3 regions of the Mesorhizobium sp. WSM4845 genome follow, and region 3 is predicted to be linked to each of the others. Evidence: predicted binding sites of a transcription regulator. Region 3 holds the regulator's gene; each other region holds the start of a gene.
What was found. The regulator LexA, encoded in region 3, represses DNA repair genes until DNA is damaged. The targets are predictions, from matches to a motif close to TGTTCNNNNTGTGTTCNG.
Positions count from the first base shown of each region.

Region 1: AC0L2C_RS06280 (ImuA family protein) is a predicted target of LexA. The motif match lies at 1,658-1,675, and genes of this name have one in related genera.
Region 2: AC0L2C_RS06650 (DNA recombination protein RmuC) is a predicted target of LexA. The motif match lies at 3,210-3,227, and genes of this name have one in related genera.

Region 1 covers NZ_JBVVQA010000004.1:70,774-75,354, forward strand. Annotated here, with positions in the region: gene AC0L2C_RS06275 (DUF6504 family protein) at 1-637, opposite strand, end outside; gene AC0L2C_RS06280 (ImuA family protein) at 579-1,634, opposite strand; gene AC0L2C_RS06285 (metallopeptidase family protein) at 1,808-2,230, shown strand; gene AC0L2C_RS06290 (DUF1737 domain-containing protein) at 2,458-2,664, opposite strand; gene AC0L2C_RS06295 (HpcH/HpaI aldolase/citrate lyase family protein) at 2,691-3,569, opposite strand; gene AC0L2C_RS06300 (DUF4153 domain-containing protein) at 4,132-4,581, shown strand, end outside.
Region 2 covers NZ_JBVVQA010000004.1:145,764-150,344, reverse strand. Annotated here, with positions in the region: gene truA (tRNA pseudouridine(38-40) synthase TruA) at 1-720, opposite strand, end outside; gene AC0L2C_RS06670 (GNAT family N-acetyltransferase) at 738-1,247, opposite strand; gene fmt (methionyl-tRNA formyltransferase) at 1,244-2,179, opposite strand; gene AC0L2C_RS06660 (hypothetical protein) at 2,210-2,515, opposite strand; gene def (peptide deformylase) at 2,610-3,155, opposite strand; gene AC0L2C_RS06650 (DNA recombination protein RmuC) at 3,261-4,520, shown strand; gene AC0L2C_RS06645 (GFA family protein) at 4,525-4,581, opposite strand, start outside.
Region 3 covers NZ_JBVVQA010000005.1:239,630-244,210, forward strand. Annotated here, with positions in the region: gene AC0L2C_RS08690 (ComEC/Rec2 family competence protein) at 1-1,330, shown strand, start outside; gene lexA (transcriptional repressor LexA) at 1,324-2,061, opposite strand; gene AC0L2C_RS08700 (molybdopterin molybdotransferase MoeA) at 2,166-3,371, opposite strand; gene moaC (cyclic pyranopterin monophosphate synthase MoaC) at 3,371-3,868, opposite strand; gene trpC (indole-3-glycerol phosphate synthase TrpC) at 3,935-4,581, opposite strand, start outside.

The DNA of each region.
Region 1 (4,581 bases), on a different contig from region 3:
GTTCGACCGAAAGCGGCGCCACCGGCAGGCGCGGCGACACCGCCTCGTCGAGGCGGCCGAGCGCCTGGTCGAGACGCAAAAGCAGCGATCTGCCGAAGCGGCGGGCGAGCGGCGCGCGCGGTGCTGCCATGACGGCGCCCGCCGTGCGCAGGCCGACGCTTTCCAGGCTGGCGCGGATGTCAGGCTCGATGCGCAGCGCCGTCAGCGGCAAGGGTGCGAGAAGCGCCTCCTCCTCGCCACCGGGGACGATGCGATCACCAGAAAACCGCGCTGCCGCCCAGGCTGCACCTGGTGTGGCGGCAAGGCCGGCGCGGACATCGAAACCCTGATGGAAAAAGCGCGACAGGATGTCGTCCAGCATCGCCCGTTCGCCGCCGAAAAGATGGGTGCAGCCGGTGACGTCGAGGAACAGGCCATCGGCTGCGTCGATCGCCACCAGCGGGGTGTAGCGGTCGCACCAGTCGGCGAGGCTTTCGAGCAGGCGGCGGTCGGCCTCGGGATCGGCTTCCACGACGTCGATCGACGGATGCATGGCGCGCGCGTCGGCTATGCCCATGCCGCGCTTCAGATGAAGCGCCTCAGCCCGCTCGTCGAGGGCGGCGATGCGCTGCGCGTTCGCCTGGCGATGGCTGATCACCAGCGGCAGGTGATCCGACGGCCGCGAACGCCAGGACCGCCCCAGACGCTGGCGCAGGATCCTTTCCGCGGCGAGATGCGGAAACCACAGGGACAGGATTCGCTGCCCGTTCTTGCCGTCTTTCCCCGGCCCTTCTTTCCTCGAAACTGCGTTCATCGGGGTTCCACTCCAGTGTGAATTGTCCTGGCAAGGCGGTGCGGCTCTTGCCGATGCTGACGGTGAAGGCGGAACGGCCGATCGAGCCGGCGAGCGGCCCGGCGATCGTCTGGCGTGGTGCCGACGGCGCCGCCGACAGGACGAGGCGGACGGGTGCCGCCGTCGGCTCGGGTTCGCCGGCCTGGCGCAGCAAAAACACCGGCCCGCCGGCGCTCTGTGCCCGGGCGTGCAGCCGCCGCGTCGCGGTGAGGTCCAGCCGCTGCGGACTGCCGCGGATTTCGAGGATGACGGCGGCGAGCGCCGTCATCCGGGCGGCCTCCTCGGCGGTCCACAGCGCATCGAGGAGCCTTGGCGCCTCGGAAAACAGCAATTGCTCCGGCTCGATGCCGAAAAGGCGATGAAGTCCTGTGGCATAGGGGAAGCCGGCCTCGCGGAAGATTTCCGCGGTGCCGATCCACAGGACCGGCAGTCGCGGCCCCTGTTTGAGGATCAGGCTGACGAGCGACAGGGCGAAGCCGGCGACGGCCCCGGCATCGCGGGTCGCGGCGCCATGGATCTCGCTCAGCGCCGCCTTCGGCAGGCCGCCGCCGAGCGCAGTATCGAGATCTTCGGCGCCGGTGCGCAGAAACGCATCGGGCGGCGCCACGGCGAGGCCGCGGCGGACGATTGTCAGATTTTTGGGCGTGATTTTTTTGGGCGTGACATCAGCTGTTGGATTCCGGGGCGCATCAACGGGGGCTGCGGCCGGCGCCTGCAGGCGCTCGGGCAGCGTTCCCTCGATCTTCGCGATCTGGCGGCGCAGGGCAAAAACAGTCTCCCGCGCCACGGCGCTTGTCGCCATGACGGTCAGCTTCCACTCACAATTGTTCCTGTTATGTTCTAATAGATTCCAGAGGGCGGCCGAAGAGTCAAGCGGAGTCATGGGGAATTTATTCCTGTCAGCGAAAGGCGGCAACCCGGCTAATTGCCGAGTCCGGCGCGAAAGCCTATATGCCGGGATCAGAAGGACAAAGCATGGCCCGCATCTACAAAACCCGTACCTGGCACGACGAGCTTTCGCCGTCGATGGAGGAAATGGAGTTCCTGGCGCTAGAAGCTTACGCCCATCTGCCGGAGGAGTTTCGCAAGCTGACCGGCGAGATCGTCATCCAGATCGCCGAATTCCCGACCGACGAAATCATGGACGACCTGTCGCTGGAAACGCCTTTCGACCTGCTCGGCCTGTTCGAGGGGCGCGGCATCGCCGAGCGCTGGAATCCGCAGACCGGCGAGGGGCCGAACCGCGTCACGCTCTACCGCCGCGCCATCCTCGACTACTGGGCCGAGAACGAGGAGACGCTGGGCGATATCGTCACCCATGTGCTGATCCACGAGATCGGCCACCATTTCGGCCTGTCGGACGATGATATGGAGCGGATCGAAGAGGCGGCCGAGTAAAGGGATCGACGTCTCATTCCTTCGCGGCCCCCCTCTGTCCTGCCGGACATCTCCCCCTCAAGGGGGGAGACTGGCAGCTTTGGCCCGCACCGCACACCCTGCAACTCTGAAGATTGGCGAAAGCCGATGCGACATCCGATCTCCCCCCTTGAGGGGGGAGATGTCCGGCAGGACAGAGGGGGTGCTGGCCCGCCGACATCTGGAAGATGTTTATGCTCGATGCGATGTCACCAATCGCTGAGCTTGGTGCCAGGGCCGTATTCCTGGCCCTCGACATCCTTCACCACGGCCTGGCCGCAGCGCATGACCTTGGTCTGCTTGTCGTAGGAATAGGTTGGCGAGCCGAACAGGTGCCAGCCCTTGTTCAGCGCCGCCGTCACCTTGTGGCAGAAGCTGGAATCGTCCGGGCCGGACAGAAAGCGGTAGAGTTTCATTTTTCATTCCTGTGATAAGTTGCCAATCATGCCGCGCTGGCGGCCGCCTTCGCCAGCAGTTTCTCGGCCTGCGCCAGATGCAGCCGCTCGAGCATTTTTCCGTTCAGCGCAATGACTTGCCTGCCGGCATTTTCGGCAAGCGCGAAGGCCTCCTTGACCGCACGCGCCTCGGCCACGGCTTCGGCAGATGGTGCAAAGGCGCGGTTTGCGGCATCGATCTGGGCCGGGTGGATCAGCGATTTGCCGTCGAACCCCATGGCGGCTGCTTCCGTGCATTCGCGCGCAAAAGCGTCCAGATCACGAAAATCGTTGAAGACACCGTCGAGCAGGTCGAGGCCACCGGCGCGTGCTGCGAGTACCATCTGCATCAGCCATGGCGTGAGATAGCGCCGGTCGGGCGTAGCGAGAATGCCGGTGTCCTTGACCAGGTCGTTCGTTCCGGCAACGAAACAGACCAGCCGCGAGGCCGGATCGCGGCAAAGCTCGGCAATCGGGCCGATGTTGAGCAGCGCCTTGGGCGTCTCGATCATCGCCCACAGCTTCACCGCGTCGGGTGAAAAATTGTCGTCGAGGACGTCGCCGGCTTCCAGGACGTCGCGCGGCGTGTCGACCTTGGGCAGCAGGATGGCGTCGGGCTCGCAGCTTGCCGCCGCCAGCAAGTCCTTGGCGCCCCATTCGCTGGAGAGCGGGTTGATGCGCACGACCATTTCGCAGCGCAGGTTTGCGCGGTGAGCGAAAATATCAGCCAGTTTTTCGCGCGCAAAAACCTTATCGGCCGGGGCGACGGCATCTTCGAGATCGATGATGACGGCATCGCAGGCCAGCGACGAGATCTTGGCCAGCGCCTTGTCATTCGAGGCCGGGACGTAAAGCACCGAGCGGCGCGGGCGGCAGGTTTCAGTCATGCCTGATCTATGCCGCCTGGAGGCGATCGAAGCAAGCACACAGGGCAATCGCTTCGGGCAGTCATAGCTTGCATTGGATGCAAGCCAATCATCGAAGTTGGCGCCGCCCCTCATCGCCCTGCCGGGCACTTCTCCCCGTATAGGGACGGGGAGAAGGGGCTGGCGCAGCCTCGACGCCATTCTTGCAACGCAGGTGATTGGCGAAACCGGCGATGAGAGCACCCCTCTCCCCGTCACTATACGGGGAGAGGATGCCGGCAGGCAGGTGAGGGCAGCGCAAGCGCCCGGAAAGGGGTGACGGGGCGGATTCAAAGCTGAAGTGATTCCTGACCCTGCACAAAAACTGCACAACATTGCGGAAAATCTCCTCGGACCCGCCTCGCTGCCTGCATTTCGGCCGGCGAAAAGGGCGCATGCAAGAGCGCGAAAAGCCCCGTTGGTCCCTGCCCCTCCGCGATGACGGTTGCTGGCTCATCGATCCGCCGCGTTCGGCGACTCTCTTTCCCTTCATCCGCAAATCTCCGCCCCCCGGCCGGATCAAAGCCGCTGAGAAAACCCGATCATGACATCGCTGCTTACCGCCGCGCCGGGCACTTGCGCGCGCTTCGGCGTTGCCGTCCTGCTTGCCGCGCTGGCCGATTTCTTCTTCTATGGACAGCCGGTCGGCATCACGCTCTTCCTGTTCGGCATGACGCTGGCCGCCGCGGCCGCGGCGCTCCAGCCGTCGATGCTCGGCGCCGGCCGGGCCTGGTTCAAACCCGTTGCCCTGCTTGTCGGGCTACTGCCGTTCCTTGAAAATGTCAGCGCGCTGTCCGTCGCGATCGGGCTTGCGGCGCTGGCCGTCTTTACGCTTTCGCTGGTCGGGCGGCTGCGGCGCGGATTTGCCCGCATTGCCGGCCAGGTCGCGCTGTTCCTGCTCGCAGCGCCGTTTCGGTTCGTCCACGATTTCGTCCGCTGGCGCAAGGCGGCGCGGCGGCTTGGCCGGCGGCGCATCGGCTTCGCGGCGATCGCC
Region 2 (4,581 bases), on a different contig from region 3:
AAGCCCATCGGGCGGCGCCACCTGGCCACAGGCTGCACGGTCGCGCGCGTCGAGCGCCGCCTTCAGATCGGCAATTGTCCAGCCGCCTTCGCCGACGCGCTTCAGCGAGCCGACCATCGAGCGCACCTGATTGTGCAGGAACGAGCGCGCCGAGGCTCGCACTTCGATCATGTCACCCAGCCGACTGACATCCAGTCGGTCGAGCGTCCGGACCGGGTTGTCGGCCTGGCACTGGGTCGAGCGGAACGTGGTGAAATCATGCCGCCCCAGCAGCACCTTTGCCGCTTCGTGCATGGCCTCGGCGTCGAGCCGCTTCGGCACCCACCAGATCTTGCCCTTGTCGAGCGCCGCCGGCGCGCGCCGGTTGACGATGCGGTAGAGATAGTGGCGGCCGATCGCCGAGAAACGCGCATCGAAGCTATCCGGCACCACAGCCGCCTTGAGGATGGCGATGCGCGCCTTGGCCGTTTGCAGGTGGGCGTTGACGGCATCGCGAACCTTGTCATCAGGCCACGCCCTGACGAGATCGACATGCGCCACCTGACCGGTCGCGTGGACGCCGGCATCGGTGCGGCCGGCGCCGCGCAGCGAGACCTGTTCGCCGCAGAATTTCTCGATCGCCTGTTCGATCGCCTGCTGCACCGAAGGCTGGTCTGCCTGGCGCTGCCAGCCGGCATAGAGGCTGCCGTCATATTCGATGTCGAGGCGAAAACGCGGCATTCCTAAGAAGGATGAGGTTAGGCGGCGAGCGCGGTGCCGAAAGCCGAAGCGTAGACCAGCTTGCCGGTCTCAGGCGCTTCGCCCCAGACCAGCGCCTGCATCGCTTCGCCCTGGAACTCGCTTTCGAATTTTTCGGCGCGCGCGTGACTGTAGCCGAAGCGGCCATAATATGCGGGATCGCCAAGCACCACCGCCAGCACCTCGCCGGCATCCTTCAGGCGGATATGCGCCTCGCGGACCAGCGCACCGCCGATGCCGGTGCCATGGAATGACGGCTCGACCGCCAGAGGCGCCAGCGCCACTGCCGGAAAGCTCTTGCCGCCGTTCTGCACGTAAAGCCGCGAAAACAGAATATGGCCGACCACCTGTCCATCTTCTTCCGCCACCAGTTCGACGACGGCATCGCCGCCGCTGACCAGCGCGTCGACCAGTCCGGCCTCCGCCTGCTGGCCGAATGCGTGTTCCTCGACCAGGCGGATCGCCTCGCGGTCCCGCGGCGTCGCCGCGCGTATCGACATCATGCTCATGAGAATTTCATTCCTTTTTCGAGCTTGGCCCCGCGCAGAAATTCCTGCGCGGCAATGGGCCTTCCGCCCGCACGTTGAACTTCGACCAACCTCATCGCGCCTGACCCGCAGGCGACCGTCAGCCGGTCGTCGAGAATTCCTCCCGGCTCGCCGGCGCCTTGCGAAAGCGTCGAGCGAAGCAGTTTCAGCCGATCCAGGCGGCCGGCAATTTCGATCTCGCACCATGCGCCGGGAAAGGGCGACAGGCCGCGAATATGATCGTGGACTTCGCCAGCAGGCCGCGTCCAGTCCACGCGCGTCTCCGCTTTATCGATCTTTTTGGCATAGGTCACCCCCTCCGTCGCCTGTGCGGTAAAAGTCAGGGCATCCCGTTCCAGACGAGCCAGCGCTTCCGCCATCAGCGCGGCGCCAATGTGCATCAACCGATCATGCAGTTCGCCGGCCGTCATATCGGGGCCGATGGCGCATTTTTCGGCCATCGCCACCGGGCCGGTGTCCAGGCCCTCTTCCATCCGCATCACCATCATGCCTGTCTCGGTATCGCCGGCCATGATGGCGCGCTGGATAGGGGCGGCGCCGCGCCAGCGTGGCAACAGCGACGCGTGACCATTGAGGCAGCCGAGCCGCGGCGCCTCGAGAATGGGTTTGGGCAACAGCAATCCATAGGCGACGACGACGGCGACATCGGCCCGCAAGGCGCGGAACGCCTGCTGCTCGGTCTCGTTCTTCAGCGACACCGGCGTCCGCACCTCGAGGCCCAGCCGCTCGGCCTCGCGCTGCACCGGCGACGGCGTCAGTTCCAGCCCCCGGCGACCGGCGGCGCGCGGCGGCTGAGTGTAGACGGCTCCAATCTCATGTCCGGCATCCGCGATCGCCCGCAGCGTCGGCACCGAGAATTCGGGCGTACCCATGAAGATGACGCGCAAGGGCATTTTGTTCCGGGTCCGGTCTTCGTCTGGCCGTTAAGTCGGCTCAGTCGAAGTCGCGAACTTTGCGGGTCGGCGACCGAAGTCGCGTTTCCTTTCTGCTTCGATTTCGTTCATGATCTTGGCGAATTCATCGCCAATTGCGTTTTCAGCAGCGAAAGTCGCGCGAATAGCGTCCCATGCCGAAAGACCCGGCTCCAGCCTGGCTTGCCTTTCGGCGACCATGCCTTCGCGCAGAAGAGCTATCGCCTTGCCCGACAGGCTCTGGCCGCTCTTACGCGCCGCCTGCTCGATTTCCCGCTTCAAGGGTTCGGGAATATTTCTGATCAGCATGTCGCTCATCGGCGTCTCCATTTCCTAATCTGGAACAGGGTAGAGGGGCGCTGTCCCGCCAACATCTTCGAAAGGTTCAGCATCAAACTGCGCGAGTATCGCCCTATCCCACTAACTTGCCCGGCGCCTTGCTGCCTGATGGTTTGTCCCTGGCGAGCTTCTTGAACTTCTTCACCACCATGTCGCGCTTCAGCTTCGAGATGTGGTCGATGAACAGAACACCGTTGAGATGGTCGATTTCGTGCTGCAGGCAAGTCGCCATCAGCCCTTCGGCCTCGATCTCCTGCAGCTTGCCGTCGCGATCGAGATATTTCACCCGCACGGCGGCAGGGCGCTCGACCTCGGCATAGTAATCCGGGATCGACAGGCACCCCTCCTCGTAGACCGAGCGCTGATCGGCGCTCTCAAGAATCTCGGGATTGATGAAGACATGCGGCGCCGGCGGCTCGTCTTCCTTGGCGAGGTCGATCACCAGCATGCGCAGCGGTTCGCCGATCTGGACCGCCGCCAGACCAATGCCCGGCGCATCATACATCGTGTCCAGCATATCGTCGGCCAGTTTGCGCAAGGCGCCGTCGACGCGCTCGACCGGTTTCGAAACCTGGCGCAGGACGGGATCGGGAAGGATGATGAGCGGCTTGATCGACATGGCGTCTCACCTAAGACCTCGCACGAAAAGCGTCAACCGGGGCATTTGCAGCGGCGTTCACGTTTTGATCTGTGTCGTCAGGCCGAATCATCTATGCTGTCCGATATGAACGACCTGACCACCATCCTGTCCGAACCGATCGCCCGGCTCGGCGCCACCACGATCACGCTCGGCCACGCGCTGGCATTCGGCGCGGTCCTGTTCCTGGGCCTGTTCGTGGCGCTCGTCGTCGCGCTCTGGCGCTCGGCCAAGGCGCGTGCGGTGGCTGCCGCGGAAGCCGCCGACCACGCCCGCGACGCCGAGGCGCGGATGGCCGGCATCCTGGCAAGCCAGGCCGAGATGCAGGGCCGCATGGGCGCCATCGCCGAAGTGTTCGGGGCGCGGCAGGCCGAACTCACGCAGTCGATCGGCCAGCGTCTCGACGCGATGACCGGCCGTCTCGGCCAGACCATGACCGAGCAGACGAAATCGACGCATGAAAGCCTCGCCAAACTGCAGGAGCGGTTGGCGGTTATCGATACAGCGCAAGGCAACATCCAGTCGCTCGCCAGCCAGGTCGTGCAACTTCAGGCAATCCTCTCCAACAAACAGACGCGCGGCGCCTTCGGCCAGTCGCGCATGGAGGCGATCGTCGCCGACGGCCTGCCGCACGGCGCCTATGAATTCCAGGCGACCCTGTCGAACGGCAGCCGGCCCGACTGCCTGGTGAAGATGCCGAACGGCGCGCCCGCACTCGCCATCGATGCCAAGTTTCCGCTGGAAGCCTGGAATGCCATCCGTGCCGCCGAAGGCGTCGATTTGCAGAAGGTCGCCGCACAAGCGTTTCGGCGTGATATCGAGGTGCATGTCCGCGATATTTCCGACAAATACCTGATCCAGGGCGAGACGCAGGACACCGCCTTCATGTTCGTGCCGTCGGAATCGGTATTCGCCGAGATCCACGAGAATTTCGAGGGGATTTTCCACAAGGCGCACCGCGCCCGCATCGTCATCGTCTCGCCGTCGCTGCTGATGCTGTCGATTCAGGTCATCCAGGCGATTCTCAAGGACGCCCGCATGCGCGAGCAGGCGCATTTGATCCAGGGCGAAGTCATCCGGCTGATGGAGGATGTCTCGCGCCTCGACGAGCGGGTGCGCAAGCTGCAGAGCCATTTCGGCCAGTCGGCCAAGGATATCGACGATATTCTCGTCTCGACGTCGAAGGTGACCAAGCGCGGCCAAAAGATCGAGGCGCTGGAGTTCGGCGCGCAGCCGGCGGAAGGCGACGCCGGATCGGCGGCCAACGCGAAGACCGAAGCGGGTGCGCGCGTCGCCGACTCCAAGACCGGCCAATTGAGGCTAAGGGTGGTCGAAGGCGACGACTGAGAGGCTACTGCTCCTCGACGATCATTGTGCCTTCGAACTCCGGCAGCCAATGCAGCGCCGA
Region 3 (4,581 bases):
ATATGCGGCTGCTGCCGCACTCGTCTCCATCGCTGCCTATCTGATCTTTTCCGGTATCGTGGTCGCGGCTGAACGCAGCTTCATCATGCTGGCGGTAATGCTTGTCGCCGTGCTGTTCGACCGGGCGGCACTCACCATGCGCAACCTGGCGATTTCGGCCATCGCCGTTATCGTCGTGTCGCCGCACGAGGTGGTCGGCGCAAGCTTCCAGATGTCGTTCGCCGCGACTGCGGCTCTCGTGGGCGCCTATGCCGGTTGGTCCGACTATCGTGCCGACAGGGCCAAGGCGCCGCGACAGCGACGGTCACCGGTCGCTTTCGTCACGCGCAAGCTCGTCGCCGGGGCAGGCACCATCGCAATGACCTCCATCATTGCCGGCAGCGCCACCGCGCTCTTCGCCATCTGGCACTTCCAGCGCGTCTCGCCGCTCAGCCTGTTCGCCAATCTGGCCGTCATGCCGATCGTCACGATCGTCATGTTCCTGGCCGTCCTCAGCGCCTTGGCAATGCCTTTCGGCCTCGACGGCCCTTTCCTCTACATGATGGGCAAGGGCCTGACGGCGATGATTGCAATTTCGGGATGGATATCGGAGCGTTCGCCCGTCGATGCAGTCGGCCTGATTTCGTTGCAATCGGTTCTGCTGGTGACGGTCGCCTTAGTCATCGCCACGATGGCGACGACATGGCTGCGGCTTGCCGCACTTCCCTTTGCGCTCGCCGGCCTGCTGACGATTTCCGAGACGCGCACCCCCGACGTGCTGATCTCGGAGGATGCGCATCTGGTGGCGCTGCCGATCGGCGGCGGCGAACTTGCCGTCAACCGGATGCGTTCGAACGAATTCACCACCGACAACTGGAAACATGCGCTGGTTTCAACAACGATCGTCGAGCCGGAGACATTCGAAAAAGGAGATGTGCGGTTCGACATCGCCGATCCGGCCGACCTGCCGCCGGGAGCGCCTTTCACCTGCACTGCCGGCCTGTGCCTGGCCCGGCATCCGTCCGGCGCGCTCATCGCGCTCGCCGACAACCGCAAAACCGCGCGGCCGGCCTGTGCCTTTGCGGATTTGATCGTCATCGACGATGCCACAGCCTATTACAAACTCTGCCGCAACCCGCTGGTTCTCGTCGTCACCAAACGGCAGCTCGCTCGCATGGGCAGTGCCGCCGTCTTCTTCGATCCGCTATCGGCGAAGACGCGCGCAGAAATCCGTTTTGCCGTCAGACAGCCATACAGGCCTTGGCATGAGCAGCGGCGATTTTCGCGCGAGGCGAGGGGCCTGCCGCCATACCGCAGGGCCGAGAAACCCAAGAAGCCTGCCGTTCAGTAACGCCGGATCAGTCCGACGAGCTTGCCCTGCACCTTGACCCGGTCCGGCCCGAAGATGCGCGTCTCGTAGGCCGGATTGGCGGCTTCCAGTGCGATCGAGGCACCTTTGCGGCGGAATCGCTTCAGCGTCGCTTCCTCCTCGTCGACCAGAGCGACAATGATCTCGCCAGGCTGGGCGGTGTCGGCGTTGCGGATGATAACCGTGTCGCCGTCGAAGATGCCGGCCTCGATCATCGAATCCCCCTTGACCTCCAGCGCGTAGTGCGTGCCGCCGGTGATCATGTCCGGTGGCACCGAGATCGAATGCGTCTGGTGCTGGATGGCGTCGATCGGCACACCGGCAGCGATGCGGCCCATCACCGGTATGGAAACGGTGGCAACGACGTCGTCGTCATTGCCGGCCGCACGCATGCGCGAAGGCGCCGGCTTGATCTGGCGTCCGAGGCCGCCCTGGCCAAGGCTGCCTTGAATGACGCTCGGCGAGAATTTGCGCGCCGCATTGAGGCCCGGCGCGATCGAATCGGGCAGGCGCAGCACCTCCAGCGCGCGGGCGCGGTTGGGCAGGCGGCGAATGAAACCGCGTTCCTCCAGCGCCGTGATCAGCCGGTGGATCCCCGATTTGGAGGCGAGGTCGAGCGCTTCCTTCATCTCGTCGAACGAGGGCGGAATGCCGCTTTCCTTCAGTCGCTCGTGGATGAACATCAGCAGTTCATGTTGTTTGCGTGTTAGCATCGCGACCCCCAACAGAATCAGAAAAACAAACCCAGAACAAACACTATCTGTTCCAGTTGTGTTCCGCAACCATTTAAAGTTTAATGAATGTGTTGACGTTTTGTTCAGCGTAGCATCAGCACGCTGCAGGCGGCGCCCGCTGCGGCCGCGGGAGCGAATGGCTCGCGCACGACCAATCCGTTGGCGTCGGCCAGCATTCTGAGCATCGAGGAATCCTGGACACTGAACGGCGTTGCCTCAAGCGTGCCAGCTTCTTCCTTCACCACCGCGCGTACATAGTCCTGCCTGAGATCGTTGGCCGGCATGGCGGCGCCGAGCCGCGCCTGACGCATGTCCTGGCGAAACGCGCGGCCGCCGAGCCGCGCCAGCAGCGGCTTCAGAAAGAGCTGCGTGCAGACCAGGCTGGCCACCGGATTGCCGGGCAGGCCGATGCAGCGGATGGCGCCCAGCCGCCCGAACATCAATGGCTTGCCGGGCCGCATGGCGATTTTCCAGAAATCGAGCGCCATGCCTTCGCCGGTCAGCACGTCATGGACGAGGTCGTGGTCGCCGACCGAGGCGCCGCCCAGCGTAACGATGACGTCCGCGCCTGCGGCGACGGCTTTTTTCACCAGCGCGGCGATCGCCTCCTTGCGGTCGGGGGCGATGCCGAGATCGAGTGCGCAGGCGCCAACCGAGCGGGCCGCGGCGGCGACGCCATAGGCATTGGAGGAGATGATCTGGTCGGGGCCAAGGTCGCTGCCCGGCGGCAGCAATTCGTCGCCGGTGGCGATGATGGCGACCAGCGGCCGTTTCACCACGCGGACCTGCTGGTGGTTGGCCGACGCCGCCAGCGACAATGCCGCGGGATCAAGCAGGCGGCCTTTCTCCAGCAGCATGTCGCCCTGCAAGAAATCGAGCCCGAGGCGGCGGATGTTGCGGCCTTCAACCGTCGGCGCGGTCACTTCGACCATGCCGCCGCCGAGGTCGCGGACATTCTCCTGGATGACGATGGTGTCGGCGCCTCCGGGAAGCGGCGCGCCGGTGAAGATGCGCACGGCCTGCGCCGCGCCGACTGTTCCGGCAAAGCCTCGTCCGGCCGGCGCTATGCCGATCACCGAAAGTCTCGCGGGCACGGACGCGACATCGTCGGCCCGCACGGCATAGCCGTCCATGGCCGACGCGTTGAATGGCGGCTGGGTGCGGAGCGCCATGAGCGGCTCCGCCAGCACGCGGTCGGCGGCATCCATCAGGGCGACGCTTTCAGCCTGCAAGGGCGCAGCATCCGCAAGCAGGTGCTCGAGCGCCTCGGCGACCGCAAGCAGCGCCATTATTGGCCTGCCCCCTGGGCATCCGCCTTGTAGTCGCCGGATTTGCCGCCGGTCTTTTCCACCAGCCTGATGCCGGAGATCGCCATGCCGCGATCGACCGCCTTGGCCATATCATAGATGGTCAGGCAGGCGACCGAGACGGCGGTCAGCGCTTCCATCTCGACGCCGGTCTTGCCGGTGACACGGGCCAGCGCCGTGACCTTCAGGCCGGGCAGCTTCGCGTCAGGTTCGATGTCTACCGATATCTTGGTCAACAGCAGCGGATGGCAGAGCGGGATCAGCTCATGCGTCCTCTTGGCCGCCATGATGCCGGCGATGCGCGCCGTGCCCAGCACGTCGCCCTTCTTGGCATCGCCGTCGAGAATCATTTTCAGCGTTTCGGGCCGCATCGAGACAAGACCTTCGGCGATTGCCGTGCGGGTCGTCTCCGCCTTGTCGCCGACATCGACCATATTGGCTTCGCCTTCCGCGCCAAGATGGGTGAGGGCGGCCGACATCGTCAGGTCACCCTGGAGCGACGTGCGTCCGTTTGGACGCACAAACTACACTCTGACGCTTTGTATCTATGCATCATGCTCTCCGAACATCGATTGCGATTTTCGGGCAGATGCATTGGCGGGCGCCTTGCCCGTCAAAAGCAGGTGCGTCGCAGTGGCCACGTCCTGTTGCCGCATCAGGCTCTCGCCGACGAGGAAAGTGCCAATGTCGCTCCGTTCCAGCCTGCGGCAGTCCTGGTGCGAGAAAATACCGCTCTCGCTGACCAGCAGCCGGTCGGCCGGCACCATCGCCGCGAGCCGCTCCGATGTCTCGATGCTGGTTTCGAACGTCCGCAGATTGCGGTTGTTGATGCCGATCAGCCGCGACGACAGTTTCAGCGCGCGTTCCGTCTCGGCCTCGTCATGCACCTCGACCAGCGCGTCCATGCCGAGCTCGAACGCCGTCGTTTCGAGTTCCCTGGCCACGGCGTCATCGACGCTCGCCATGATGATCAGGATGGCGTCCGCGCCCCACGCACGGGCCTCGAACACCTGATAGGGCTCGAACAGAAAATCCTTGCGCAAAGCCGGCAATGTCACGGCGCTGCGCGCATCGGTGAGGAATTCAGGCGCCCCCTGGAAAGACGGCGCATCGGTCAGCACCGAGAGGCAGGCAGCCCCACCTTTGGCATAGGCCGTGGCCAGCGCCGGCGGATCGAAATCGGCGCGGATCA